Regions from separate parts of the Moellerella wisconsensis genome, predicted to be linked through region 3. Evidence: predicted binding sites of a transcription regulator. Region 3 holds the regulator's gene; each other region holds the start of a gene.
What was found. The regulator PurR, encoded in region 3, represses purine synthesis genes. The targets are predictions, from matches to a motif close to CANGCAAACGTTTGCNTG.
Positions count from the first base shown of each region.

Region 1 (10,401 bases), 690 kb from region 3:
CAAGAGCGTGGTTTACCTTACATCTCAGTAATGACTGACCCAACAATGGGCGGAGTCTCTGCCAGTTTGGCGATGCTGGGCGATATTAATGTCGCTGAGCCTAAAGCGTTGATTGGTTTTGCCGGCCCGCGAGTTATTGAACAAACCGTACGCGAAAAATTACCACAAGGTTTCCAGCGCAGTGAATTCTTAATTGAAAAAGGGGCGATTGATATTATTATTCGCCGCCCTGAAATGCGGGATAAATTAGCCAATATTTTAGCAATGTTAACTAATCAGCCCAATCCACAAGGTTCAGAGCCAGAAGTGATTGAAGACGAGCTTATTGTGACTATCGACGGTGAAAATAGCGTCGATATGGCAGAGCATGAGGCTTTGGGAACCGCAGAAACTAAATCAAAGAAAGATAATGCATAACCCAAGTAATATTCCACAAGCCACGTCTTCTTTGGAGATGTGGCTAAGTTATTTGACTGATCTGCATAGCCAAGCGATTGATATGGGGCTTGAGCGTGTCGGTGACGTGGCGCGTAAAATGGGATTGGTGAATTTTAATCAATCCACGCCAACTGGGCAGGGTAAAACAAAAGTTATTACTGTGACTGGGACGAACGGCAAAGGCACCACGTGTCATACACTAGAGTCTATTCTGCTGGCGGCCGGGCTAAAAGTCGGTGTTTATAGCTCCCCGCATTTGGTGCGTTATACCGAGCGTGTGCGTATTCAAGGACAAGAGCCGACAGAATCAGCATTTTGTCAGGCCTTTGCTGAAATAGAAACCCAACGTGCAGATATTTCTCTGACCTATTTTGAATACGGCACGTTAGCGGCTTTAAAGCTGTTTAAAGATGCTCAGCTAGATGTATTGATTTTAGAAGTTGGGCTTGGTGGTCGGCTGGATGCTACCAATGTAGTGGATTCTGATATCACGGCTATTACCAGCATCGCCCTTGATCACACCGATTGGTTAGGGTCTGATCGTGAAAATATCGGCTATGAAAAAGCCGGTATTTTCCGCGCGGGTTGTTATGCGGTGATTGGCGAACCGGACATGCCGAAATCTATTCAGCAAGTTGCGGATCAGCTCGGTACTCAGTTGTTCCGTCGCGATAAAGAGTGGTGCTTCACTCAGAATGCCGATAGCTGGTCATGGCAAACTGCTGAGCGTCAATACGCGCATTTACCCCTGCCTAACGTTCCGTTAGCTAATGCCGCCACTGCGCTCGGTGTATTGCATTGTATAATGAAAACCGATCCCGAATGGCAACAGTTACTGACCGAAGACATTATTCATAACGGATTGAGATCGGCTCAATTGCCAGGTCGTTTTCAGATAATCAATCGTCAACCGCTAACAATCCTTGATGTGGCACATAACCCCCATGCGGCAGGTTATTTGGTCGCTAAACTGGCTGAATTACCTAAGATTTCTGGATGTCGGATCCGCGCTGTCGTTGGCATGCTAGGTGATAAAGATATTGCCGGTACCTTACAATGTTTAGCCACGCAAGTTACAGATTGGTACGTGGCGCCATTAACCGAGTTTCGAGGTGCTGAAGCCGCTGTTTTAGCTCAATATTTGCCTGAAGCACAGGTCTTTGACAGCGTTGAATCTGCATGGAAACAGGCTCAAATTGACGCCAAGCAACACGATATTATCGTGGTGTGTGGTTCTTTTCATACTGTGGCACATGTCATGACATTATTGGAAAAATAGGGGATTACCGGTGGCCAGTAAATTTCAAAATCGCTTAGTCGGAGCCATTGTTTTAGTGGCTGCAGGGGTGATTATTCTGCCTGCATTACTTGACGGTGATAAGAAATATAATGAAGACCAGTTTGCATCAATTCCTATTGTGCCAAAGCCGGGTGATGAAGAAGATATCGAAGCTATTGCCCCGATTAGCCAAACAGGCCCTGCGGCTATTTCTGAGAATACTTCAGAAGCGATGCTCTCCGAGGCGCTGACGGAGCAAGTTAAAGAAGGCAGTGCGATTGCTGGGCAAGTTTCGGGACAAAATATTCAGGTGGCGGTAAGTTCTAAACCAGAATCGAAACCCGAACCTAAACCGCAGCCAAAGCCTGAGCCAAAACCACAGTCTAAACCCGAGCCTAAACCTGAACCTAAGCCAAAACCTGAGCCTAAGCCTCAGCCGGTGCAGGAAACAACGGCTAAAGCAGAGGTAAGCGCGCCTCAAGGGCACGGATATGTGGTGCAGCTTGGAGCATTAACTAATGCGGCGAAGGTTGAGGAAATCATTGCTAAATTGCGTTTTTCTGGTTACTCGGCGTATACCGTGCCTTCATCCCCTGTTAATGGTAAATTAACGCGAATTTTTGTCGGTCCTGATGCTTCAAAACAAAAATTACAAAACTCATTAGCTGAGTTGAAACGTATTTCGAGTTTAGAAGGTCAAGTCAAACCCTATAAACCGTAACTGATAGCGTCAATTTAAACGATAAATGATGGGCGGCTTCTTATTTATCCGGTGATAACCAGTGCGACAATAACTGGCTTATCAATTTATCCGGAATAAATTTGTTGCCGCCTTTTGCTATCTAGGCATAAATAGTTTGGAGATAAGCGAGGTTAGCTATTTAGAAAGTAACTAACTAATTGCAGTTATTATAAATTTTAAATTTCAGCGCTGATTTTTTAAATTAGGGCAAAATTTGGTTACGCAAACGTTTTCGTTTTCTGTTAAAATGCACTCACGCCTTGCTGGGTGTTTTAATTTTGGGATAAAAGATGGTTTGGATTGATTACGTCATTATTGCCATAATTGGCTTCTCAGCAGTGGTAAGCCTGATCCGTGGCTTTGTTCGTGAAGCACTTTCGTTGATTACCTGGGGCTGTGCCTTTTTTGTCGCCAGCCAATTTTACTCTTACTTAGCGGTTTATTTTACGCGCTTCGAAGATATTATGGTACGTAATGGAGTGGCTATCGCAGCACTGTTTATCGCGACGTTGATTGTCGGAGCCGTTGTTAACTATGTGATTAGCTCGCTAGTTCAACGTACTGGATTATCAGGTACAGATCGTGTTCTGGGGATTTGTTTTGGGGCGTTACGCGGTGTATTGATTGTATCGGCGCTGTTATTTTTTCTCGATACTTTTACTCCGTTACCTCAAAGTGAGGAGTGGCAGCGTTCAGAGCTGATCCCGCAGTTCAGTCATATAATCAGGTGGTTTTTTGACTATCTGCAAAATGCGTCAAGTTTCCTGCCGGAGAATATCTCTCCGCGTGGCTGATGAGGAAAGACTAAATGTGCGGTATTGTCGGTATCGCCGGTGTTTCACCGGTAAACCAATCAATTTATGATGCGTTGACGGTGCTTCAACATCGTGGACAAGATGCAGCGGGCATAGCAACTATTGATGACAACAATAATATACGCCTGCGTAAAGCGAACGGTTTAGTAAAAGATGTATTTGAAACCCGGCATATGCTGCGGCTACAAGGTTCGGTGGGGTTAGGCCATGTGCGTTATCCAACCGCCGGTAGCTCAAGTGCTTCAGAAGCACAGCCTTTTTATGTCAATTCACCTTTTGGTATAACGCTGGCGCATAATGGTAATTTAACCAATGCACATGAGTTAGCGAAGCAGTTATTTGAAACCGCTCGCCGCCACGTTAATACCTCTTCAGACTCAGAAATTTTATTAAATGTACTGGCATTCGAACTGGATAAATTCGATCATTTCCCATTAGAGCCAGATAATGTGTTCTCTGCCGTTGCTGCAATGCATAAAAAGCTCCGTGGCGCTTATGCCTGTGTTGCTTTGATAATCGGTCACGGTATGCTGGCATTTCGTGATCCTCACGGTATTCGTCCGTTGGTGTTAGGGCGTCGTACACTGGAAAATGGCCGAGAAGAGTATATGGTAGCCTCGGAAAGCGTGGCTTTAGATACCCTCGGTTTTGAATTCTTACGTGATGTTGCTCCGGGTGAAGCGGTTTATGTCACCGAAAAAGGTCAGTTATTTACCCGTCAATGTGCTGAAAATCCACAATTGACCCCATGCCTATTTGAATATGTCTATTTTGCTCGCCCAGATTCTTTTATGGATAAAATTTCTGTCTATAACGCGAGGTTGCGGATGGGACAAAAACTAGGGGCCAAAATTGCTCGCGAATGGGACGATATTCATATTGATGTGGTGATCCCTATCCCTGAAACGTCGTGTGATATTGCATTAGAGATCGCGCATATTTTAGATAAGCCTTACCGACAGGGATTTGTTAAAAATCGTTATGTTGGCCGGACATTTATTATGCCGGGTCAGCAAGAACGTCGTAAATCAGTACGTCGCAAGCTGAATGCGAATCGAGCAGAATTTCGCGATAAAAATGTGTTGTTAGTTGATGACTCAATCGTTCGCGGCACTACCTCAGAACAGATTGTTGAGCTAGCGCGTGAAGCGGGGGCTAAAAAAGTCTATTTTGCTTCTGCTGCGCCAGAAGTTCGCTTCCCGAATGTGTATGGTATTGACATGCCAAATGCTAATGAATTAATCGCTCATGGGCGAGAAATCAATGAAATTCGCCAATTAATCGGTGCCGACGGGCTGATTTTTCAGGAATTAACCGATTTAGTGGCTGCGGTGCATGAAGAAAATCCAGATATCGATACTTTTGAATGCTCTGTCTTTGATGGCATCTATGTGACCAAAGATATAGATCAGACCTATCTTGATTATGTTGAAAATCTACGCCGAGATGACGATTCAAAGGTAAAAGATCAGCATGAAATTGAAGATTTAGAAATTTATAATGAAGGCTAAATGTTGATGCTAGTTGATATTAGCCGGTATCGTGGCAAATATTGATTAATAGCACTTTGGCAAAAGGAGCACTTTGGTGCTCCTTTTTGTTATCGGTCTATTGGTTTTTATAGTCGCGCTTATGGTGGGATAGTTGGGTTTCACGTCGATCATTTATCCTCAAAACCTTTAGCAGTAATTGGCTGAATAAGCTGATAAAATCAGTTACTCGGCCGCGGCCAAATTTCACTTTGATTAATGAGAGACGAAATGAAAAAACTGATCATTGGTATTACCGGGGCGAGTGGTGCGATTTACGGCGTGCGGTTATTGCAAGTATTAAAGCCGATTGCTGAGGTCGAAACGCATTTAGTCATGAGCGCTGCTGGTCGCCAAACGTTGGCTCTTGAAACTGAGTATAGCTTACGGCAGGTGCAAGAATTAGCCGATCATGTTTATGATAGCCGTGATATCGCTGCTGCTATTTCGTCAGGTTCATTTCGGATTGCCGGTATGGTGATTATGCCTTGTACGATGAAAACGCTGTCAGGGATTGTACACAGCTATACCGATACTCTAGTGACGCGCGCTGCTGATGTGGTATTAAAGGAAGGCCGAAAATTAGTTCTCGGTGTGCGAGAAACTCCTTTGCATATTGGGCATTTGCGCTTGATGGTGCAAGCGGCTGAGATGGGGGCAATGATTATGCCGCCGATGCCTGCGTTTTATCATTTACCGCAAACCATACAAGATATTGTTGATCAAACGGTCAATCGGATCCTTGATCAATTTGATATAGAACCCGAACAACCGTTATTCCAACGTTGGCAAGGCGCGAAGTAACTGAGGCTTATTATGCTTTATTTTCCACCACCTACCTTTGCTGATGTGGTGGCTTTGGTATAAGGTCAACGCTACGCATCATCATTTTTACCGTACGCATCATGGCCTTTCAAAGCGTGGCCTATTTTGCCGTCGAATTGAAGATATCGTTTAGTGCATCTGAGATGTAAGAAAACTCAAAGTGAAATCCAGCTTGCTGCAGATGTGCTGGGAGCGCGCGTTGACCCTCTAAAACTAATACTGCCGATTCGCCCATGATAGCTTGAATCACTAATGCGGGTACCCGCATGAAGGCTGGCCGATGAAGTACTTTTCCTAGCGCGCTGGCAAATTGTGCATTGTGAACAGGATTAGGGCTAGTTAAGTTAAAAGGCCCAGAAAGCGTTGAATGATCTAATAAAAAGATAATGGCATTTACCATATCATTCAGGTGTATCCACGGCATATATTGGGTACCGCGGCCTATTGGCCCTCCGACTCCCCATTTAAATGGTGGCAACATTTTTCCCAAGGCTCCGCCATTTTTGGCTAGGACAATTCCAGTTCTTAATAAACAGACTCGAGTTTTTGGGCTTTCTGCCTGTTGTGCGAGTTCCTCCCAGCGTTTGCATAACTGGTGAGTAAATTCGTCATGCGCTGGGCTTTGTTCTGTTAGTATTTTTTGGTCGTGTCCGCTGCCATAATAACCAACGGCAGAGCCAGAAATAAATACCTGAGGAGGTTGGCTGCTGGTGTTAATCAGCGTAGCTAATCTTTGAGTGATCTCCCAGCGGCTAGTACATAATCGCTGCTTTTGTGCCGCCGTCCAACGTTTATCGGCTATCGGTTCACCCGCCAGATTTATCACTGCATCAAATTGATTTAAATCGGTTATATTTTGTAACGATCCTAAATGGTTTACTGCGCGACAAAATTGGCTGTACACTTTTTGTGGTGAGCGACTAAGAACTGTGATTTGGTGCGATTGAAGGATCAGTTGCTGAATTAATCGCGTTCCAATTAATCCTGTGCCTCCAGTGACAAGAATGTGCATAATATCCTCCTGCGGTTATCCCTGTGGTTTGATTCTTGTGCGTGCTAACGATATTAGGTATAGCATTAGACGCCGCTGCCGGATACCTTTGTCTTTCAGGTCGATAAATTTTTCAGATAAGTTAGGTGTATCATCGTATATCGCTTAGGCAAAAGTACGCTGTGTCGCCGGGCGTTGTTCAATCACCTCAAACCAACGTTTTACCGCCGGATAGTCGTTTAAATCAATGTGATGATGTTCATGAAATTTAGCCCAAGGGAATGTGGCAATATCAGCAATACTGAACTCATCGCTGCCTAAATAAGAGGTTTTTTCTAGTTGGCTATTTAATACGCGATATAAACGCTCGGTTTCTGTTTGATAGCGCTGGATAGCATAAGGGACTTTCTCGGAGGCATATTGAGTGAAATGATGATTTTGCCCAAGCATCGGGCCGAATCCGCCGACTTGCCAAAATAGCCATTGTAATTGTGCGACGCGCGTTCTGATATCGCGGCTTAGTAATTGGCCGGTTTTGTCCGCCAGATAGATCAAGATTTCCCCAGATTCAAAGATGGAAATAGGTTGTCCACCATCAGTAGGTTGGGTATCGATAATCGCCGGAATTTTATTGTTCGGTGAAATAGCTAAAAAATCGGGCGCAAATTGGTCACCTTGGCTAATATTAATCGGATGGATTGTATATTCCAGCCCAGTTTCTTCCAGAAATAGCTTAATTTTATAGCCATTGGGTGTTGCCGCATAATAGAGATCAATCATAAAAACCTCGCTATGTTATTGGTCATTATTGAGTCAATGACAGATAAATTTATACTTTAGGTTAATATTAGTATAACTATTATTGGGAATAACTGTAGATTACATTAACATTAGTTAGCAACTTAAAGAGCAAGGCAGCAAATTTTAAGTGAAGCGCTTGCAAGGTGGGCAGGAAAAGCATATTTTGTAGCGCATAATTCAATGTAAATTGTTTATAATAAATGTGTTACAGCAATTTCTGATTATTTCAGAACAAGTTATGATTATTTTAAAGTACGTAAACGTCTACGGCATGAACAGCAAATTAATAAGCTGATATAAAAAAGGTTTTGAGGATGGAACAACAAGATACCGAAGTGGTTGAATGGGTGGATATCGTTGATGAAAATAACGAGGTTATCGCACAGGCAACACGGCAGCAGATGCGCTCTCAAAATCTGCGTCATCGAGCAACCTATATTGTTGTTCATGATGGCATGGGCAAAATATTAGTACAGCGTCGAACTGCGACCAAAGATTTTTTTCCTGGATTATTAGATGCTACAGCCGGTGGGGTGGTTACTATTAATGAAACCATGTTGGATGCCGCGAAACGTGAAGCCGAAGAAGAATTAGGTATTGCTGGCGTCCCTTTTGCTGAGCACGGTGTGTTTTATTATGAAGTTGAAAGCTGCCGTGTTTGGGGCGGATTATTTAGTTGTGTGAGTCATGGGCCATTCGCTTTGCAGGAAGCTGAAGTGGTGGAAGTGAGCTGGTTGACGCCGACCGAAATTACCGCACGTTGTGATGAGTTTACCCCAGATTCATTAAAGGCATTATCTCTCTGGTTGACGCGTAATAATGATTTTACTAAAGGGATAAATTGCGCCGATCGAAACGTAGATCGCGATATCGAACGTAGCGTAGAAAAAAACCTAGAAAGTCATACCGATAGTAGCGAAAATAGCTATATTGATAAAAGCCAATAACGTTTTAGTTGATCTATTATTGATATAAAACGGGATAATTTGGTTTATTCCGTTTTTATGTTTAATCTTTAATTGCCTTTATATCCGCGACATTTATTTTCTTCCACATTATATCCCTCTGGCCCATTTCATTTTTTATATATTTCATTTGTTATATCGATTTTTTTATTCCAATGGTATGTATTGTGGCTCTATTTATCTACGGCAAATAAATAACCGTGATTTGCTCTAAAACATAAGAAATAAAAGATAATAAAGCGCAATAAAAAAGGCACCCCAAAGGATGCCTTAATACACGGACTGTCAAATCAGCATTAACGTGAATAAGTTAACTTATTCAGCCTGTGCTTCAGCCTGAGCGGCTTGAATAGCGGTCAGTGCAACGGTATACACGATATCATCAACTAACGCACCACGAGATAAGTCATTGACAGGTTTACGCATACCTTGCAGCATTGGACCGATAGAAACCAGATCCGCCGAGCGTTGTACCGCTTTATAAGTCGTATTACCGGTATTCAAATCTGGGAAGATGAATACGGTGGCTTTACCTGCAACAGGAGAGTTTGGTGCTTTAGATTTAGCCACATCAGCCATTACCGCAGCATCATACTGTAACGGACCATCTATCATCAAGTCAGGGCGTTTTTCTTGTGCTAAACGCGTCGCTTCACGTACTTTCTCAACATCACTACCTGCACCAGAGTTGCCGGTGGAGTAAGAGATCATCGCAACACGTGGCTCGATACCAAATGCTTTAGCTGAGTCAGCAGATTGAATGGCGATTTCTGACAATTGTTCTGCGGTTGGGTCTGGATTGATAGCACAGTCACCGTAAACAAAGACTTGGTCTGGCAGTAGCATAAAGAATACGGAAGAGACTAATGAGCTGCCAGGCGCAGTTTTGATCAACTGAAGTGGTGGACGAATAGTATTGGCGGTGGTATGAACCGCACCAGAAACTAAGCCGTCAACTTCGCCTTTTTCCAGCATCAGGGTGCCTAGAACCACGTTATCTTCTAGCTGTTCACGCGCAACAACTTCGGTCATGCCTTTGTTTTTACGCAGTTCAACTAAACGAGGAACGTAGATTTCACGGACTTTAACCGGGTCAACCAGTTCGATACCTGTACCCAGCTCGATACCTTGAGCTGCAGCAACACGGCGAATTTCTTCTGGATTACCTAATAGCACACAATTGGCAATTCCACGCTCAGCACAAATAGAGGCTGCTTTGATAGTTCTTGGCTCATCGCCTTCTGGCAGTACAATACGTTTGCCAGCTTTACGTGCTAGTTCAGTTAATTGATAACGGAAAGCCGGTGGTGACAGACGGTTAGGGCGCTCTGAATCGGCAACGAGTGATTCAATCCATTGGCTACTGATATGGCGAGCAACATAGTTTTGAATCTGTTCGATACGGTCATGGTCATCAGATGGGACTTCGAGACTGAAACTTTGCAGATTCAGTGAAGTTTGCCAAGTGTTTGAATCAACCATAAATACAGGCAGACCGGTGGCGAATGCTTGTTCACATAAACCACGGATAGGTGCATCGATTTGATAACCCCCCGTCAGCAAGATAGCACCGATTTCTACGCCATTCATCGCTGCAAGACACGCAGAAACTAAAACATCTGGACGGTCAGCAGAAGTGACTAACAGTGAACCAGGGCGGAAATGTTCCAGCATATGTGGAATACTACGCGCACAGAAGGTGACTGATTTTACGCGACGAGTTTTAATTTCGCCTTCGTTAATAATGCTTGCGCCTAAATGTTTAGCCATATCGATTGCACGGGTCGCAATGAGATCAAAATTCCAAGGAATAGAGGCTAAGATTGGCAGCGGGCTGTTTTCAGCTAATTCTTTAGGGTCGATATTAGCAATCGTTGCTTTGCTTGAATCGTCAAAGATTTCAGATAAGTCAGGGCGAGTACGGCCTTGCTCATCAACCGGTGCGTTAACTTTGTTAACAATCACACCAATAATGCTTTCATTGCGTTGACCGCCAAATTCAGAACGAACTAATTC
Region 1 covers NZ_CP093242.1:2,256,920-2,267,320, reverse strand. The annotation lists gene accD (acetyl-CoA carboxylase, carboxyltransferase subunit beta) at 1-417, shown strand, start outside; gene folC (bifunctional tetrahydrofolate synthase/dihydrofolate synthase) at 410-1,717, shown strand; gene dedD (cell division protein DedD) at 1,728-2,438, shown strand; gene cvpA (colicin V production protein) at 2,750-3,253, shown strand; gene purF (amidophosphoribosyltransferase) at 3,268-4,785, shown strand; gene MNY66_RS09945 (UbiX family flavin prenyltransferase) at 5,035-5,607, shown strand; gene MNY66_RS09940 (TIGR01777 family oxidoreductase) at 5,729-6,640, opposite strand; gene MNY66_RS09935 (glutathione binding-like protein) at 6,785-7,399, opposite strand; gene yfcD (NUDIX hydrolase YfcD) at 7,735-8,367, shown strand; gene pta (phosphate acetyltransferase) at 8,701-10,401, opposite strand, start outside.
Region 1: the regulator PurR is predicted to act here: its motif matches at 2,679-2,696, upstream of cvpA (colicin V production protein).

Region 2 (10,401 bases), 1.6 Mb from region 3:
ACGTATGCACTATTACGCTCTACATCACCGACCTTTATCGCCGCTAAACGCGCGGCAACCGCCGCATTATTAACCCGTGTTGAGGTTTTTCTAGCACGAATCGGTGCGCTGTAAGCCTCTAATTTAGCAATATTTTCAGCATTATCATTATTTAATGCGGCCGTCAATAATGCTAATTCCTCACATTTTTGTAATGCGAAAGCAAACCAACTTTTTACTTCTTTATCTAAACTAGTTTCATCATTTAAATCAATCGGGCTGTGCAGTAACGAACATGACGTTCCGATCCAAATTTGACGCTTACCCAGCAATGTTTTAGCTTTTTCTCGTTTTTCGCTTAAATCTGCGCGCCAAACATTACGTCCATTTATCAAACCCAGTGATAGCAGCCATTCTGCGGGTAATGCTTTATTCACCTTCTGCAAGTCATCTTTACCGGCAACTAAATCAATATGTAGCCCTTGAACCGGTAATGATTTAATTAAATCAAGATGATGCCCAATGCTATCAAAATATGTGGTCAGCAATAATTTGGTTTTGCCTTCTAATGCAGCATAAGCCGTTGAATAAGCCGCTTGCCATTCTGGTGGCAAATCTAACACTAATGCCGGCTCATCAATTTGTACCCATTCAATACCTTTGGCGGCCAGTTTTTCCAACACTTGTTGATATACAGGCAGCAGTTTCTCTAACAGACTTAGGCGATCAAAAGCCACGCCTTTTACTTTTCCTAACCATAAATAGGTAACCGGGCCAATTAATACTGGTTTTACTTTATGACCCAACGCTAGAGCTTCATCGACTTCATCAAATAGCTGAGTCCACGACACGCTAAATTCTTGGCCTTGCTGGAATTCTGGCACGATATAATGATAGTTAGTATTAAACCACTTAGTCATTTCAGCCGCTGCTGCTGGCTCGCCTGTCGGCGCACGACCACGAGCAATACGGAACAATGTATCGAGGTCAATACTTCCATCTTGATTTGCATGGCGTGGTGGTACATTGCCGACCAATAAACTGGTGGTTAATACTTGGTCGTACCAAGCGAAATCACCCACCGGAAGTAAATCCACGCCAGCATCGTGCTGTTGTTGCCAGTGACGTGCACGTAATTCACGTCCAGTTTCAATTAATTGTTGTTGATTTATTTTACCGGCCCAATAGCTCTCTTGTGCTTTTTTTAGTTCTCTTTTCAAACCGATACGTGGAAAACCTAGTGTGTGATTAATAACTGACATAGTGACCCCTTAGAATATTTAGCCGTCTAGATGTTTACACATCTATAATCAACAGGTAGTGTATAAAGCTCAAGCGCAAATTATTCATTGTCACCGTGAAGGTTTCTCATGATCGAATTAAAACACTTAAAAACATTGCATGCGCTCAGCCAACACGGCTCATTAGCAGCAACAGCAATCCACCTGCATCAGACGCAGTCGGCTCTATCACATCAATTCAGTGATTTAGAGCATCGTCTCGGATTTAAATTATTTGTACGTAAAAGCCAGCCACTGCGTTTTACGCCACAAGGTGAAGTTTTATTACAGCTCGCACAACAGATTTTACCGCTGGTCAAAGATGCGATGAGAACCTGCAACGAGCCCGGTGTCTCAACACTGCGCATAGCGATTGAATGCCACAGTTGTATTCAATGGTTAACGCCAGCATTAAAACGATTCAGAGAAACATGGCCGCAAGTCTCGGTTGATTTTAAATCTGGCGTGACCTTCGAGCCACAACCCGAATTATTAACGCGAGAATTAGATATTGTCATGACATCCGACATTCTGGATGAACAAGCACTGCATTACACACCGCTGTTTGATTACGAAGTTCGGCTAATTGTATCGAACGACCATCCATTAGCGAATAAATTGCATATTACAGCGCAAGATCTGATTGATGAAACATTGCTTATCTATCCCGTTCAACGCCATCGTTTTGATATCTGGCGGCATTTTTTACAGCCAGCAGGAGTCTCTCCAAGCATAAAAACGGTCGATAATACGTTATTATTAATTCAGATGGTGGCGGCGAAAATGGGGATTGCAGCATTGCCACACTGGGCGGTGGACTCGTTCGAAAGACAAGGATTAATTGTAACCAAAACCTTAGGAGAAGGGCTATGGAGCCGGCTATACGCAGCCTGCCGTGAAGGCGAGCAGCGACAGCCAGCAATAGAGTCATTTACTCGCGCGGCTGGCCAGCACGCTGTTGAACATCTTTCTTATGTGAAACCGGTGAGAGGATCCAGCATCGATGTACCCACAGCGACGCGACAATCAGACTTGCACCCATGCTGAAACTTAACCAATCTGGATGCTGCTGCCAGATAGCAAAGTTAACCAATAATCCTGCCGGTACCATCATGTTATTCATGATAGCTAAGGTACCGGCATCGACTTGTGTGGCACCATAATTCCACATAAAATAACCTATACCCGAGGCACCAATGCCCAACCAGCACAGCACTACCCATTGTGCTGTCGTCGTTGGTAGCAGTGATTTATTACCGAAGAATATCCAACCAAGCAATGCCACCACGGTCGCGCCTAAATAAAACCATGAGAAGGCTTGTCGTTGTGGCATAGGATGAATTTCCATCATACGCTTATAGCCCACTTGACCTATCGCAAATGAAATATTGGCTAGCTGCACAAACATAAGACCGAGCCAGAATGATTCACTCAATTGATCATAACGAATAATCGCCGCACCAATTACCGCTAATGAGGAACTAAACACATAACCCCAACGTAATCGTTGCTTCTCAAGCAGATCATAAATTAAGGTCACATATAACGGTGTTAACACCGTGAAAAGTAGGAATTCTGCTACACTTAGATAGTTATAAGCCTGAAACACGAATAAATACATAATTCCTAATTGGCAAGCGCCTACCAGCATGTACAACGCAATGACTTTAAACGCAATACCTCGCCAACGTAAAAAAGGTAAAAATACCAACGCCGCCAAACCGACCCGCATTAAGACTGAAAACCAACTATCAACTTGACCGGCTAAATACTCGCCAATCAGACTAAAAGACGCTGCCCAAAGCAGCGTCGTGATGACTAATAACCACATTCTATATACAGCTCGTGTTAATGTTCTTTTTCAACTAACAGCGCTTCGAGTAAATCCAAGTCTGTTAACATCATATGTAGAGTTTCATTACTAATTTTTCGCGTTGCGCGTAAATGGTAAAGTTCCCCTCGCTCGGCTCTCAGCGCGGTTAGCCGGAATCTGCGCTCTAAATCTTCAATCAGTAAATTACGTTCCATTTCGTCCTGACCAGCGGTTCGCCGCCGGAGATTCCCTATCACCCGAGAAGCAACTTCACTGATATCTTCTGGATCGAGCTTTTCATCCGCATCCGCCGATAAACGCTCTTCCATTTTATTCATACTGACAATCGCCACTTCGGCCATAGCCGCTTTGGCCATCCGAATTTCATTAATATCGGCTTCTTTATCACCAAATTTGAAATTACGTAACAACAGTGGCAGCGCAATAACCCCGATGAAAATAGAAAATAAAATAACGCCAGCAGCAATAAATATTAACTGATAACGCGCTGGGAACGGCGACCCATCAGGTAAAAATAGCGGTACAGAGAGCGCACCTGCCAAGGTTATCGCCCCGCGTACCCCCGCAACGGAGGAGAGCATTAATTCGCGCGTGGTATAATTAGCAAATTGCAGCGGTTTCTTTTTCAAGAACAATAGGCTGAATTTTTTCATCAACCACAACCAACAGAAACGCAATACTAATAAGGCAAAATAGATAGCGACTACCGCAGTAAACAGCATCCACGTTTCGACACTTGGATCAAGCTCCGCTTGGATAACCGAGGTTTCCCAAATGCCCGGTAATTGCAGCCCCAACATGATGAATACTAAACCGTTAAACACAAATTCCAGCATCGACCATACGCTATCAGCACGTAGACGCATCGCCAAAGGTGCATTGCGAATAACCCCAGATTTAGTAATCGTCATACCCGCAGCCACGGAAGCCAAAATTCCCGACACACCGATATGTTCCGCAATCATATAAGAGGCGAAAGGTAACAGCAGCATGAAAACAATTTGGGTCGCTGGCTCATCCCCACTCCAGCGGCTCATTAAACGCAACGATTTACTGTAAATCCAAGTAACCGCAATACCAGCCAGCAAGCCGCCGACCGCGACTTTAAAGAATTCAATGGTCGCGCCAGTGACCGTAAATACCATGGTTCCCATGGCTATCGCGACGGCAAACTTCAAGGCAACCAAGCCTGAAGCATCATTCATCAATGCTTCGCCTTCTACAATGCTCATCATCCGTTTGGGCATTCGGCCTTTACCGACAATCGAAGACAATGCCACTGCATCAGTAGGAGATAATACGGCAGCCAGTGCAAATGCAGCAATCAGCGGAATACTTGGCATCATCCAATAGATTAAATAGCCAATTCCGACGACCGTTACTAAAACCAGCACTAGCACCAAAATGAATATTTCACGACCATTTTGGAAAAATTCACGGGTCGGAGTTTTCCAGCCATCAACAAATAACAGTGGCGGGATAAGTAATACAAGGAAAAGTTCGGGATCAAAAGTTACATGTAGGCCAAACTGAGGCCAAGCCAATGCAGCACCAATAGCAATCTGTACAATGGGTAACGGTATACGGAAGGGAAGAACCTTAGTTACCACTCCAGAAATAGAGACGGCCAAAATTAAAATAAGAATAGTAAAGAAAATTTCCATGTTGCCCTTACTGATAACGATACAACGACTTAAACCATGAATTGTGACCTGACGATTGCCTCTAAGATAGCAAAATCCAGCCATGAAACTTCAGTAAAGCGAGGAAGGGATGGAAAACGAATTTTCCCACGCTTTTCACTGCTGACTAATATTCTATCCTTAACGACTACTTTGGCGGGGAAATAATTTGAATTTTAAGATTAATCGCGATAATAGATGGGGGGATGCGTTTTTAAATCATCATCCCCCAGATAATATTTATTATATAGCTAGGTTACTAGCATAAAACGCTACTAAAAGCACAGCGATAATCACCGTGCCCAAGTTAAGTTTCTTCCACTCACCGGCACAAACACGCCCAATCACTAAAGCCGCAAATCCTAGCATGATCCCAGTCACAATATTACACGTTAGGACAATAAACACCGCACATAATAAACCGGACATTGAATCAACAAAATCATCAAAATCGAGTTTTGATACATTGCTAAGCATCAATAAGCCAACGTACATCAACGCCGGAGCTGTGGCATAAGCCGGCACCAAATAAGATAACGGAGATAAGAATAAAATCATTAGGAACAAAATGCCGACGACGGTCGCGGTTAATCCCGTTCTGCCTCCGGCGGCAGTACCTGCGGCTGATTCAATATATACCGCGGCAGGTGAAGCGCCAATTGCACCGGCAAAAATACTGCTAACAGAATCGGCGGTCAGTGCTTTGCCACCATCAATAATTTGCCCCTCTTTATCTAATAGATTTGCTTGTCCCGCAACGGCACGGATAGTTCCTGTGGCATCAAATACCGCGGTCATAACTAACGCCAATAAGCTAGGTAAAACAACCGGCTGTAATGCGCCCATAATATCCATGCTGAACAGCAAAGAAAGCCCGTCATCACCCAATGATGGCAGTTTAAAAAATCCTTGATATTTCACGTTGGGATCAAATATTAACCCAAGTATCGAAATAGCGATGATCACCAGCAGCACGCCGCCCGGAACTCGACGCTTTTCTAAACCAAAAATAACCGCCAGACCCGCTAATGACATTAATACCGGGAAAGAGACAAACTCACCTAATGCCACCGGTAAACCAGCTTGTGGATTTTTAACCACTAAGCCAACGCCATTAGCCGCAATTAATAATAAAAACAGCCCGATACCGATTCCAGTACCATGCGCTATCCCCATCGGCATATTGCGTAAAATCCATGAACGTATCCCCGTTACTGAGATCAAGGTAAAAATACACCCCATCAAGAACACGGCCCCCAATGCGACAGGAATACTAACTTGCTGGCCTAACACCAAACTAAAAGCGGTAAAAGCCGTTAATGAAATCGCACAGCCTATTGCCATCGGCAAATTGGCCCACAGCCCCATCAATAAAGAACCAAAGCCTGCCACCAAGCAGGTGGCAATAAATACGGCAGTCGGCGGAAAACCGGCTTGCCCCAACATTCCTGGCACCACAATAACGGAATAGACCATCGCTAGAAATGTTGTGAGTCCAGCAACAATTTCACGGCGTACAGTGGTTCCGCGTTCAGTCAATTTAAAATACTTATCCAGCTTGCAATTTGTTGGAGCCTGATGACCAGACATGGTGTTCCCCTGCTTAAATGTTCAATGTCGAAATAACAACCGTTATATCTACTACGTAATCGATTACGTGGTTAAATATCAAATCAGTGAAACCGAGGTAAATTCAGTTTCACCACTCTACGCAATCGTTTGGCTTTAGCGATAAAATACGGGAATAAATCGTGAGGCGAATAATTATCGGTTGAACCGCCCCCAATGATCAAGTGTTTTAACTCAAAAAGATGCTGTGTAAGTAAAAAAACTGTCAGCCTAGCGCTAAAAAAGCTTATCTCAGTGCTGTCCATTCTAATTATTTAATGTTTGTGGATAATTAATAATATGTTTGATTCTTATTTTGATTGATTTTATATAAAAAATAAGAACGCTAGAGGAGTAAAATAAATTTTTAGCGCCTATATTTAACGCCTCTAAGTATTATTAGAGATAATTAGCTCCATTTAACTAATAACTCACATAAATGAAAAAATAACCTTTAAAATCAATAAGAAAATGTCTTAAAAATAAAAACAAACTGATTTTTTTGATAGAAAATATAAATTCACTCTCTATAATGTGCGCAAAACATACCACCTAATTAACTGACTCAATATCGTTATGCTAGCCAATATAAAGAAATTAACGACTAAAGAAATATTCATTCTGGTTTTATTTTTTATATTTTTAATGATCTATTTACTGCCTGGAATTTATGGTCATACCCCCTGGAAGCAAGATGAGAATTATAGTTTTGGCATTATCCAAACCATGTATGAAACCTCAAATTGGCTAGTACCCACTAATGCTGGCGAGCCATTTATGGAGAAACCGCCGATCTATTATTGGACGGCGACCATCATGCTTCATCTATTGTCAGATATTATGCCAATGCATGATGCCGCACGCACCGCGACTTTATTATTTTCTCTGCTCAATTTTAGCTTCTTTATGCTGCTGGCACGCCGTGTCTTTGATGCCAGCAGCTTTAATGATCCACGGATTTGGCTCGCATTTTCTTTATATGCCTGTGCCCCAGGTTTACTGCGCCATAGCCACGATATGTTTACCGATACTGCGCTTATTGCAGGCGCTACCATGGCACTTTATGGTTTATCTGGGCTAATAAAAAGCCAAAAATTAGGCTATTCCATCCTGTGGCTCAGCTTAGGCCTAACCCTCGCCATGCTGGCAAAAGGAGTCTTTGTTCCCGGTGTTATTGGGTTAACTCTGCTAATTATCCCTATTTTCCAGCCTGATTGTCGTCGCAAGAGCTACTGGTTATCAGCATTAATAGCCGGAATTATCGCCTTAATCTTGATCTTACCTTGGCCTGTCATGTTGTATCTTTCACATCCAGAACAATTTTATGAATGGTTTTGGATCAATAACTTCGGCCGTTTTTTCGGTTTTTCCGTCGATAAACTAGGTGCAAAAGCTAATCTGACCCGTATCCCTGCCGCCGTGTTATTTTTTGCTTTTCCCTCAGGCATCTTAGCCATTTGGGCTTTATTACGTTCACCGCGAAAAATTTTATTAAGCCCATCATTAGCTCTACTGGCTATTTTTGCGGCTTTAGGGGTGATCTTATTGCAAATATCGGCCTCAGGACGCGCACTGTATTTATTACCTTTTATCGCCCCCATGGCAATTTTAGCCGTACTCCCTGTCAGCCAATTACCCATAAAAATATTAACTGCTATAACCCGGTTTAGTACTATTTTCTGGTCTATATTGATCATCTTGGTATGGGTTTTATATTTTTTATCGCTATCAGATTCAACCAAACCATTATTATCAATATTCAAAAAATGGCTACCGATGAGTTATGAAATGCATTTCTCTGTTTTAGCTTGTGGGGGAGCATTATTACTTTCCCTGATTTGGCTATTTCGGCGTTATTTTATTTCAGCCGATCCAGCATTGAAATCAATGCAGCATTGGTTACTGGGAATGACGGTAGTCTGGGGAATTATTTATATTTTGTTGGTTGGTTGGATTGATTATGCCAAAGGCTATAAGCAAGTATTTATCGATATGAAGCAACATATCGCCACGCATTATCAAAATACCGACTGTATGGCTTCATACAATATTGGCGAATCTGAAGCGCCTATGCTCTATTATTTTGCGGGTATTTTACATCATCGACAACCGCAATTTAATCGCCCGCAACACTGCCGCTGGCTAATTACTTTTTCAAAATATATCCAGCCAGCGCCTGAAGGTATGAAATTAATTTGGGCCGGTCATCGACCAGATGAAGAACATAAAAATCTGGTGGTCTATCAAACTATAACGCCATAAAAATATATTAGGCCCCTACTTTAGATAAAAATAGGGGCCTAATTGAAGAACTGTAATGATGAGAATGATTAATTATTAACGGCAAACTTCTAGATTTATTAACGGCAAACTTCTATAGTTGGACTACATTTCCCTCGCACTATCCACAGAAATAATCCAGCCATAATAATTAATAAAATAGGTAAACCACTCGGTGAAACCGAAGTCGCAACACCTGATAATAATGGACCAGAAAGATTACCAACCCCCCATAGCATCGCCGCCGCCGCATTAGCTACAATTAAATCATTACCGCTAAAATATTGTCCTATTTGTACCAGAGCAATCGTATAAATAGCCCCAGCAGTCGCGCCTAAAATAATTAACAGCGGCCAAATAAGATAATGATTGGTGATAACAAACGGTAATAATAAACTGGCTAGCAACGTAATGACCCCGCACCAGCGGTATAATTTCCCGCGGTTCATATGATCAGCCAGCCAACCAAACGGCATTTGCATTACTGCATCTCCGGCTAAAATTGCACTGATCATCATTGCGGCTATCGTCTCGGTATGCCCCATACTGATACCATAAATCGGGAACATGGATAAAATAGTGCCATCAAAAAAGGCAAAAAATAAGATCCCCGCACACAACGCAGGCGCAACTTTGATAAATTGAATAATAGAAAATTGAGCATGGGTTGCGGTTGCAGGAATTTTATCACCAACCTTTTGCTCCATTAATAAAAATAATACGACGGAGAATAGATGAATTAGCGTACAGATAAATAAAGGGGATTTATCTTCAACGCCATAATATGCAATAAAAGAAGGGCCTAATAACTGGCTAATGGTAAATACTGTCGTATAAATAGCTAAAATCCGCCCACGACGATTTTCTGGCGATAACTCATTAATCCACGTTTCTCCCAAACAAATCATCACGCCACTGGCTAATCCAGTAATCAAACGTAAAGGAAACAACAGCCAAAGTGGTAATGAGCTTAATAAAGGTAATAAGCTAATCGCCGATATAATTGTCGCAATTAACATGGCGTAACGCTTGCCCGATAATTGGGCTATTTTTTGTACCGCGGGCGCAATGAGTAGCATCCCAAATGCCGGCGCCGCAGAAATAAGCCCAATATAAAATTCGCTAATACCGTTGTTATTGAGCCGTAAAGCAACCATTGGAATACTTAATCCAATAACGATGCCGATAACAGCAATACTGGCGGTGATGGTAAAAATAGCAAAAAAGGGGGAACGACGGAAATTCTGAAAACGACGACTATCACTATTCATTTTGAAATAAACCTGCTTATCCAGCAAGTACCTATAGTTTTTTATTCCATTAATAATGCTATTACCAGCAATATCAAAGGGGAAATATCTTTAATTAAGAGAATATGTTGGTCATAATATCACTCTGATCACTGTAAAGCATCAGTAACCAGAGCGATAAAATAAATAGAATAGAAAATAAAGCATTTATTTAAAGGTGCGATCAAATATATAAATATTAATTTAACCGATCCCATAATCTAGTAGAGATTTACGCCTTATTTTATTAGTGGACTATATCCATAATAGTGAATAGCAAAATATTTTTATCCATCCTAATAAGAATATCCAAACTAAGAATTAGTGCAGATAATTTTCCATGATGTCAAAAACAGTTAAGTCATCACTAAAACTAACTTGCTTTACATCTTCAAGTTTTTCTACCTGATTAACCATCTGAGATAATCGCTCATCATTCTGTACTAATA
Region 2 covers NZ_CP093242.1:3,123,679-3,134,079, forward strand. The annotation lists gene metE (5-methyltetrahydropteroyltriglutamate--homocysteine S-methyltransferase) at 1-1,241, opposite strand, end outside; gene metR (HTH-type transcriptional regulator MetR) at 1,350-2,306, shown strand; gene MNY66_RS13685 (carboxylate/amino acid/amine transporter) at 2,191-3,090, opposite strand; gene MNY66_RS13690 (Na+/H+ antiporter) at 3,108-4,757, opposite strand; gene MNY66_RS13695 (NCS2 family permease) at 5,019-6,365, opposite strand; gene MNY66_RS13700 (ArnT family glycosyltransferase) at 6,960-8,645, shown strand; gene MNY66_RS13705 (MFS transporter) at 8,744-9,934, opposite strand; gene ilvN (acetolactate synthase small subunit) at 10,274-10,401, opposite strand, start outside.
Region 2: the regulator PurR is predicted to act here: its motif matches at 6,484-6,501, upstream of MNY66_RS13695 (NCS2 family permease).

Region 3 (10,401 bases):
CAGAGAACATAATATTCTCCTGCGGTTTTTTTATGTTAACGAATAACTTAATAATTACTCAGCTTTTGTTTCATCAGCTGAACGGTATTTATCCGCAGTTTCTTTGATCAACTTAGGCAATTCGCCGCGCTGATACATTTCCATAATAATGTCACATCCGCCGACTAATTCACCATCGACCCATAATTGAGGAAATGTAGGCCAGTTAGCATATTTAGGTAACTCGGCACGAATATCTGGATTCTGTAAAATATCCACATAAGCGAAACGCTCGCCACATGCAGATAGTGCTTGTACAGCCTGCGCGGAAAAACCACAGTTTGGAAGTTTTGGAGAGCCTTTCATATATAATAGAATCGGGTTTTCTTTGATTTGGCGCTCAATTTTTTCAATAGTTGTCATTCTTACTTCCTTAAAACTAATATGTGCTGGTCTGTCAGCCCAATATTGCTGTAATAAACAATATTAAACAATTGTAGATCAAACAATGATGGATCAAACAATTGCAGCTGAATTAAAAAGTTCAATACCTGAACATTGTATGTGTCTTTGTCTATACCGATACCAAACCGACCACATCAGATCCAGTATCTGTATACCTAATCTGTATACTTATAATAGCAAAACACACATTTTGGGCTGCGCCGTTTCAATGCAGGCCGCCTACTCCATGTAATCAAACACACTACCTAGAATATGCATTTTGTTTACAATAATACATTACTATAACATTACCGGTTTAAAAAAGGGATCATTATCCCTGCATTGTGTCTATTTTTAACCCGCCAGATAACTAATCTCAAGATGAATTAAAGTGGACTAATAAATAATATATAAATATTTTATATTATAAGACACTGTGATTTTTATCTAATGTTGTTAATATGATAAGTAAAATAGAGGCAGTTGACCTTAACGATGCTGTCCTTAGAAATAGAACCACCCTTTTGGCTCAATTATCGAGCAAAACCCGAAGTAGCAAACTATAAAATACAATAGTTTAACAAGGAGTATGCAATGTCATTTGAATTACCCGCTCTACCTTACGCAAAAAATGCGCTCGAACCACATATCTCTGCTGAGACCCTAGAATATCACTATGGTAAACACCACAATACGTATGTGGTAAACCTGAATAACCTGATCAAAGGCACTGAATTTGAAGGTAAATCTTTAGAGCAGATTATCAAATCTTCTGAAGGTGGCCTATTCAATAACGCGGCTCAAGTATGGAATCACACATTTTACTGGCACTGCTTAGCACCAAATGCAGGTGGCGAACCCACAGGTAAAGTTGCAGAAGCTATCAACCAAGCATTTGGTTCTTTTGCTGAATTCAAACAGCAATTCACTGATTCTGCGATTAAAAACTTTGGTGCTGGTTGGACTTGGTTAGTAAAAAAAGCTGATGGCAGCTTGGCTATCGTCAATACTTCAAATGCAGCCACCCCAATCTCTGGTGAAGATAAACCTCTTCTGACCGTTGATGTTTGGGAACATGCGTATTACATCGATTACCGTAATGCTCGTCCTCAATATATGGACAACTTCTGGGCATTGGTTAACTGGAATTTTGTTGCAGAAAATCTGGCTTAGTGATTAATAAAGTAAGAGCAGAGATCTCTTTTGGCTCTTACTGATAGATTAAGGGCGGGATAAATGTCTCGCCCTTAATCTAATAATTTCAGTGGTTGGTTTTCGCACACAGACCAATCAAAAAATATGTACCACAAATAAAATAATCATCACTAATGCGCCTAATGCGGTGCAGAGTCCGAATTTAAGATCTGTATCCATGATATTTGCTCCTATTGATATTCCAATAACGTTATATTCTAATGCTATGATATCTAATTATGCTAGCTGATGCTTAGAAATCCCCATCAAATAACTAAAATTGACTAGCTACTAATTAGTATCTCACAGTAAAAATTTAAAACCACGCAATATATCACATGTTATAACATCAATTATTACTTTCGTTTTTGCGCTAGATCAGACAAAATTCATGACAAATCGCTAAATTATTGTCAGACAACCTCTTATGCCTCAATATACTGACAACTTTTAATAAAATTATATTATAAGACCACTTATTGGTCAGGAGTCTTTTTACATCATGGCAACGATTAAAGATGTGGCAAAACGCGCAGGCGTCTCTACCACAACCGTATCCCATGTTATTAATAAAACGCGTTTCGTCGCCGAAAATACTAAGATTGCCGTTTGGACGGCAATTAAAGAACTGAACTATTCACCTAGTGCAGTTGCGAGAAGCTTGAAAGTTAATCACACCAAGTCGATTGGATTACTGGCAACCTCGAGTGAGGCTCCATATTTTGCTGAAGTTATTGAATCAGTTGAAAATAGCTGTTACGACAAAGGATACACGCTAATTTTATGTAATTCGCATAATAATTTAGGCAAACAAAAAGCCTATTTACAAATGTTAGCGCAAAAACGTGTTGATGGCTTATTAGTCATGTGTTCAGAATATCCTGACCATTTGATTACTATGTTAGAAGAATATCGAAATATCCCCATGGTTGTCATGGATTGGGGGGAAGCTCGAGGTGATTTTACTGACACCATTATTGATAATGCGTTTCATGGCGGTTACCTTGCGGGGCGTTATCTTATTGATCGCGGTCATCGTGATTTAGGGATTATCCCCGGTCCATTAGAACGCAATACAGGAATTGGACGCTTAAATGGTTTTAAAAAGGCGATGGAAGAAGCTAAAATCACCTTACGTGATGAGTGGATAGTCCAAGGCAATTTTGAGCCCGAATCAGGTTATTCCGCCATGAGCGAAATTCTAAGTCATAAACACAAACCTACCGCTGTATTCTGTGGTGGGGATATTATGGCGATGGGTGCAATTTGTGCCGCCGATGAAATGGGCTTGCGCGTTCCACAAGATATTTCAATTATCGGTTATGATAATGTACGCAATGCGCGCTATTTTACTCCGGCACTGACCACAATCCATCAGCCAAAAGAACGTTTAGGTCAGATGGCATTTTCTATGCTATTGGATCGGATTGTCAATAAACGTGAAGATGCACAAACTATTGAAGTGCATCCACGCTTAGTTGAACGCCGCTCAGTAGCGGACGGTCCTTTTATCGATTACCGCCGATAATCTTTTATCGCAACCATTCGGCATTAAGTGTTTCGCTGTCGCCCAAATAATCGAGCAGCCAACTTAATGCCGGAGACGCATGGTTCTCGACCCACGTTAAGCAACACGGACTTTCAGGAAATGGCTGGGAAAGTTGTAAATCAACTAAAATCCCTTGTTCACATAACGGCAAAGCCCGATGTTCGGGGATTACTCCCATGCACAATCCCGCTTTTAAACACGCTAATCCATTTTCCCAACTCGGTACTATCATTCGCTGCTGATTATTCAACGCCCAAGTTTCTCTTTTAGGTAAATTTCTTGAGGTATCCTCTAAACATAAACTGGGAAAAGGTCGCAATTGATCATCGGTCAATGGACCTGCCTCACTTGCTAACGGGTGTCGATGATTAACCACACAGCGCCACGGCATAAATCCCATATCTTTGAAACTGTAGCGTTCTCCAATTGGCGAAGCTCGAGTTGCGCCAATGGCAACATCTGCCCGACCGTCGGCTAAAGCATCCCAAACGCCATTAAAAACTTCAGGGTAAATATACAGCTCTACATCGGGAAAATGTTGATAAAAATCTAAAATAAGTTGTTCCGTTCGCTGAGGTTTGACTATCCCATCAACCGCAATACTTAGCTGTCCACGCCAACCGTTGGCAATTTGCTGACAATGGTGACGAGTATCATCCATTTTTTTGATGACAGCGCGCGCTTCTTTAATAAATACCCGCCCTGCTTCAGTGAGTTCAACATCACGGTGTCGCCGTTCAAACAGCGGTATTGCCAGCCATTCTTCCAATTGTTTAACTGTATAGCTAATCGCAGAAGGAACTCGATGTAGCTCAACTGCTGCTGCGCTAAAGCTACCGGTTCTAGCAACAGCATCAATAACTTCCAATGAATACGCTGACCACATAACCTTCCCTTCAAAAAATTTAACAGCATTGTGCAAATATTACCGTTTTACTTTGAAAAATGACAGGCGATACAATGAAGCATCGATTAAATTTATATTCCAAATAATTTGAGTGGCAATAAACCTCGATTCAACACCTGCTCGGTATTCAAATTTAAGCAATAATAAAGACTAAGTAATAAATATTTTAATTAGTCGATTGCTGATAGTGAGTCATAATAAGGTTGAGCTGTCAGTAAAATAAATTCAGCATCAGCCTCTCGATAGCTCATGGATATCATTCAATTTTTCATCTAAAAGATTAATAAAATGACACAGAACGCTGTAAAAAATTCTTCCGGATTTCTATTTTATCTCGCTGGGCTAAGTATGCTTGGCTACCTGGCTATTGATATGTATTTGCCCGCCTTTGGTGCGATGCAGATCTCATTAAATACCTCTGAAGGTGCAATTAGTGCATCACTAAGTATTTTTTTAGCCGGTTTTGCATTTGCCCAACTGCTATGGGGACCACTGTCAGATAAATTAGGTCGTAAACCAGTTTTAATCATCGGGTTATCGTTATTCACCTTAAGTTGCCTCGGTATGATCTGGGTAACTGATGCCACACAATTATTAGTCTTACGCTTCTTACAAGCCGTCGGCGTATGCTCGGCAGCCGTCTTATGGCAGGCTTTAGTGATTGACCGCTATGATTCAACCCAAACGCAAAAAGTATTTGCCACCATTATGCCTCTAGTCGCTTTATCTCCGGCATTAGCGCCATTATTAGGTGCTTGGGTATTAGTCCACGGTGAATGGGAATATATATTTTTAATCTTAATGTTCGTCACTCTACTGTTATTAATACCGACACTATTATTAAAAAATATTCGTCCACAAGCTTATAACCAAGAAACGCAAACCACAGAGCCAGAGCAAAAAGTGTCATTTTGGCAAATATTTAAATCTAAAACCTTTGGTGGAAACGTATTAATTTACGCCTCTTGCAGTGCTGGTTTCTTTGCTTGGCTCACCGGTTCTCCCTTTATTTTGCGCGATATGGGTTATAACCCTGCCGACATCGGCCTTAGCTATATTCCGCAGACTATCGCCTTTATTATTGGTGGATATGGTTGCCGTTTCTTATTAGCCAAAATAAAAAGTGAAACTTTATTTCCCCTACTGCTGATAGGCTATGCCATCAGTATGACGTTGTTATTCGTAATGTCGGTATATAGCTCACCGAACTTATTTGCGATTTTAATTCCATTCTGTTTTATGGCGGCAATGAATGGCGCATCTTATCCTATTGCTGTGGGTAACGCGTTGGGGGCATTCCCGAAAGCCAGCGGGAAAGCAGCTGCATTACAAAACTCACTGCAATTAGGTCTGTGTTTCTTTGCCAGCCTATTGGTTTCTGCTTTAGCTGAAAATCCACTTATCGCAACAACCGCTGTAATGGCTGGTACTATTATTCCAATGATTATTGGCTATATTATCCAATATAAAAAATCCACATCTAAAAATACAATTACTGCCACCGAGCAATAACCAAATAAGATTTAGGATTATTCTTAAATAAAAAGCCACTCATTAGAGTGGCTTTTTTAGCCATTGAGAAATTAACCTTCGGCTCATATACTTATGCCACTTCTTATTTTTACGAAGTGATTTTTGAGTGATCATCATAATAGGTGAATAATAACATCTAAATAATAACGTCTAATCTTGATCGGCCCCATTATCTCGCCTGATTAGATAATAATTGTCTAAATATTAGTCTGAAAGTATCTCGGTTTAATTTTTACCTCTACACAGATAGCAAAAGGTCGCCGAAATAACTCATATAACATCAATAAGTTATGTTACTCGACTTCCTTGGAATATTTAATCATCTCGAAATCCTTCGTGTTATGTTGGAGAGCATATGAGCACTGATGTAGAAAATCCAAAAACAAGCACCGATTCTTGGCAACGAATTGCCAGTGAATTATTAAATCAAGCCGGTATCGAAATTAACGGTACCCGCCCTTATGACATACAGGTGCATAATAATGAATTTTTCAAGCGCGTATTACAGCAAGGTTCATTAGGTTTGGGCGAAAGTTATATGGATGGCTGGTGGGATTGTGAGCGGCTAGATATGTTTTTCGATCGCGTATTACGCGCCAAATTAGATAAGAAACTGCCCAATAACTTAACCGATATAATGAAAATAGCCATGGCTCGGTTACGCAATTTACAAACCAAAAAACGTTCTTGGATGGTCGGCGAAGAACATTATGATTTAGGCAACGATTTATTTTCGCGGATGCTCGACCCTAATATGCAGTATTCATGCGGATACTGGAATAATGCAGATAATTTAGCCCAAGCACAAGAAAATAAACTCGACTTAATTTGCCGCAAATTAGCCTTAAAACCAGGGATGAGGTTATTGGATATTGGCTGTGGTTGGGGCGGACTATCAGCCTATGCAGCACGTCATTATCATGTTTCTGTCACTGGTGTCACTATTTCAAAAGAACAACAAAAGCTGGCACAACAACGCTGCCAAGGCTTAGATGTTAATATCCTGCTGCAAGATTATCGTGATCTCAATGATAAGTTTGATCGGGTAGTTTCCGTGGGGATGTTTGAACATGTCGGTCCCAAAAATTATGCCACTTATTTCGATGTCGTACGTCGTAACATCAAAAATGACGGTCTATTCTTATTGCATTCTATTGGGTCCAATGAACATAAAGTCAATGTCGATGCTTGGACCGGCAAATATATTTTCCCCAACGGTTGTTTGCCCTCCATTGAAAATATTGCCCATGCCAGTGAAGGTAAATTTATTATGGAAGATTGGCATAATTTTGGTGCAGATTATGATCGAACATTAATGGCGTGGTATGAGCGTTTTCTGAGTACATGGGAAGAAATAGAGCAAAATTATACTCCCCGCTTTAAACGCATGTTCAGTTATTATTTGAATGCTTGTGCCGGTGCCTTCCGAGCTCGCGATATTCAATTATGGCAAATATTATGGAGCCCTGAAGGTGTTTCCGGTGGGATCCGAGTCCCGCGTTAACTCATCCCGAGAGAATAATACATTGCCTCATTTATTTAATAAAAATAACTCTCTAGCTCATGCCTGAGAGTTATTTTTTATTCTATCATGACAAAAAAGCTTAATAGCTATTAACTCTTCTTAGTCATTTAAGAATTCAATTTGCCGATTATTCAACGGTATTGTACTGCTGTTGCTGTGCCAACACCCGTTCAACCGTTTCTACGATAGCTTGTGTCTGTGGATCAATTTCGATATTCACAGTATCACCCAAACGTTTAGCACCTAAAGTAGTTCTTTCTAAGGTTTCTGGGATCAAATGCACACAAAAACGATTATTGACTACTTCACCAACGGTCAAACTAATGCCATCAATAGCAATAAATCCTTTATGTAAGATATACTTCATCACGGTTTTATCGTGAACAGAAAACCAAATTTGATGATTATTTTCAGAGGTGAATATTTTTACTATCTCTGCCGTAGTGACAATATGTCCAGAAACTACATGACCACCAATTTCATCGCCGTATTTAGCTGCACGTTCAATATTAACCAATGAGCCTATTTTCAACTGTCCTAAATTAGTTAATCTCAATGTTTCTTTAATTAAATCAAAACTGATATTATCGCCATCAATTTTGCTGACAGTGAGGCAACAGCCGTTATGAGCAACGGAGGCTCCAGTTTCTAGGCCGGGAAGTAATTCAGGGGGTAATTTGATCACATGCGTACGAAAATTTGGTTTTTCTATAATATCAATGATCGGGGCTTTACCCTGCACAATGCCTGTAAACATCACTCTTCTCCATATTGAATCTGCATTGACACAGTTTACCTCACAAATAGTAGAGATCTAGCGTTTAAATGAACTATAAATCGTAATTATCTTTGTTGGCTTAAATTAACAAAGTATATAGAATGCAGCATTAGATTAACCGTTTGATTTATCATAAATCATCGTTATTTCATCATAATAAATTATTCAACAAAAGGTGTATGCGTGCAGAAATACTTTACCGAAGCGCGTAGTTTGCTCGCTCTAGGGATCCCTATTATTCTCGCTCAATTCTCGCAAACTGCGATGGGTGTCGTCGATACTGTGATGGCGGGAAGTGTCAGTGAAACAGATATGTCGGCAGTGGCAGTCGGAACATCTATCTGGCTACCAACAATTCTATTTGGCCACGGTCTGTTAATGGCATTAACGCCAGTAGTCGCTCAAATGAATGGCTCAGGTAGACGCAATCTGGTTGGAAATCAAATCCAACAAGGTTTATGGATGGCATTTCTTTTATCCATCATGGTGATCTTGGTCCTATATAACAGCAAATGGATTATCGGCAATATGCCACATATTGACCCTGAATTAGCTGATAAAGCAGTGCGCTTTTTGCACGCTATTATGTGGGGAGCTCCGGGATACTTATTTTATCAAGTATATCGCAGCCAATGTGAGGGATTATCCAAAACTAAACCTGGCATGGTGATCGGATTTTTAGGATTGTTAATAAATATCCCAATTAACTACATTTTTATCTACGGTCACTTTGGCGCGCCCGCACTTGGCGGCGTGGGCTGTGGTGTGGCGACTGCCTCCGTATTCTGGGCAATGTTTTTCTTTATGCGTTGGTATATTGAAAAAGCCCCTTCACAGCGTGATATCCGTGCCAGCAAAAAATTTGCAGCGCCCGATCCAGTCATGTTAAAACGTATCTTTATTTTAGGGCTGCCTATCGGTTTAGCATTATTTTTTGAAGTTACCCTATTTGCCATAGTGGCTCTGTTAGTCGCACCACTTGGCGTAGTTGCTGTGGCAGGGCATCAAGTGGCACTGAATTTCAGTTCATTGATGTTTATGTTCCCTATTTCATTAGGGATAGCAGCAACCATCCGTATTGGGTATAACTTAGGTCAGGATTCTACCGCTGCGGCAAAAGTATCATCATATACCAGCCTTGGTGTAGGATTAATTTTGGCATGTATGACTGCATTAGTTACTGTGACCTTACGTGAACCTATTGCTCTTATGTATAACAAAAATCCAGAAGTGGTTATTTTGGCCTCGCACCTGATGCTATTTGCCGCTATCTATCAACTGTCGGATTCAGTGCAAGTTATTGGGGCCGGTATCCTACGAGGCTATAAAGATACACGTTCAATTTTCTTTATTACCTTTATTGCCTATTGGATTTTAGGATTACCGAGTGGATATATTTTAGGTTTAACCGATATTATCGTGCCGCATATGGGGCCTGAAGGATTCTGGATTGGATTTATTATTGGTTTAAGTGCCGCCGCTATTATGATGGCATGGCGGATTTGGTGGATCCATCGTCAACCGGATGCATTGGTATTACAACGCTCTATGCGCTAAGCTATTTTCTTAAATGAACCACAATCGTGCATGATTTTTCAGCCACGATTGTGGTTTTTCAACCAGATAGCTGCAAATACGAGCAATCAAACAATAAAGTGCATTTTTCTTCTTGCCAGAATGACAACAGAACGTTAATATTCGTCCCCGTTGTCACCCAGACAATTTAACGATGCGTCCGTAGCTCAGTTGGTTAGAGCACCACCTTGACATGGTGGGGGTCGGTAGTTCGAGTCTACTCGGACGCACCATTTATTATCAGTCAGATGGTGACAATATAAAGATTTAACGATGCGTCCGTAGCTCAGTTGGTTAGAGCACCACCTTGACATGGTGGGGGTCGGTAGTTCGAGTCTACTCGGACGCACCATTTTATTTTTCAATATTTTTCTTATCCCATCCCCTTATTTATATTTCTGTTCATCATCAATTATTAAATATATTATTTACTTAGCTTAGCTTTACTAAAATCTTGTTTTACTAATCCAAAATTTTAAGCTTAATCACAAATAATTCTCTAGATGTCCATTCATCAATTCAATCATTAGCATAATAATCTTAAATCTCCTATAATATTTGGAATAACACTTTTGTGGCGTCAACTAGAGTGATTATCTCCATTAGATTATCTTAAAAAGATAATCATCTTGGTTTGCGCAACAAAATTTAATAACCAGTTACCTAAGCTCTTACTTATTGGCTGTTTTTTTGATAATAGACATTTTTTAAACTGATTTTTTAAATTTTGATTTAACTCACAGAAATTAATGTCTATAATGTTATTCCAGTAGCTGAAAGGTTTCATCAAAGAATAATCAGTAAGTTAGTGATAGTATTGCACGTGAATAACTAAGATTAATAATTTAACTATGTGATCTACATCACTAAAGCAACCCGTTAAAACACCGGCTGCCACCACCCCGTAAGTAGTGACT
Region 3 covers NZ_CP093242.1:1,567,896-1,578,296, reverse strand. The annotation lists gene MNY66_RS07090 (Grx4 family monothiol glutaredoxin) at 55-402, opposite strand; gene sodB (superoxide dismutase [Fe]) at 1,018-1,596, shown strand; gene purR (HTH-type transcriptional repressor PurR) at 2,120-3,145, shown strand; gene punR (DNA-binding transcriptional activator PunR) at 3,150-4,052, opposite strand; gene punC (purine nucleoside transporter PunC) at 4,362-5,585, shown strand; gene cfa (cyclopropane fatty acyl phospholipid synthase) at 5,962-7,110, shown strand; gene MNY66_RS07060 (riboflavin synthase) at 7,259-7,888, opposite strand; gene MNY66_RS07055 (MATE family efflux transporter) at 8,093-9,466, shown strand; tRNA gene MNY66_RS07050 (tRNA-Val) at 9,641-9,717, shown strand; tRNA gene MNY66_RS07045 (tRNA-Val) at 9,760-9,836, shown strand.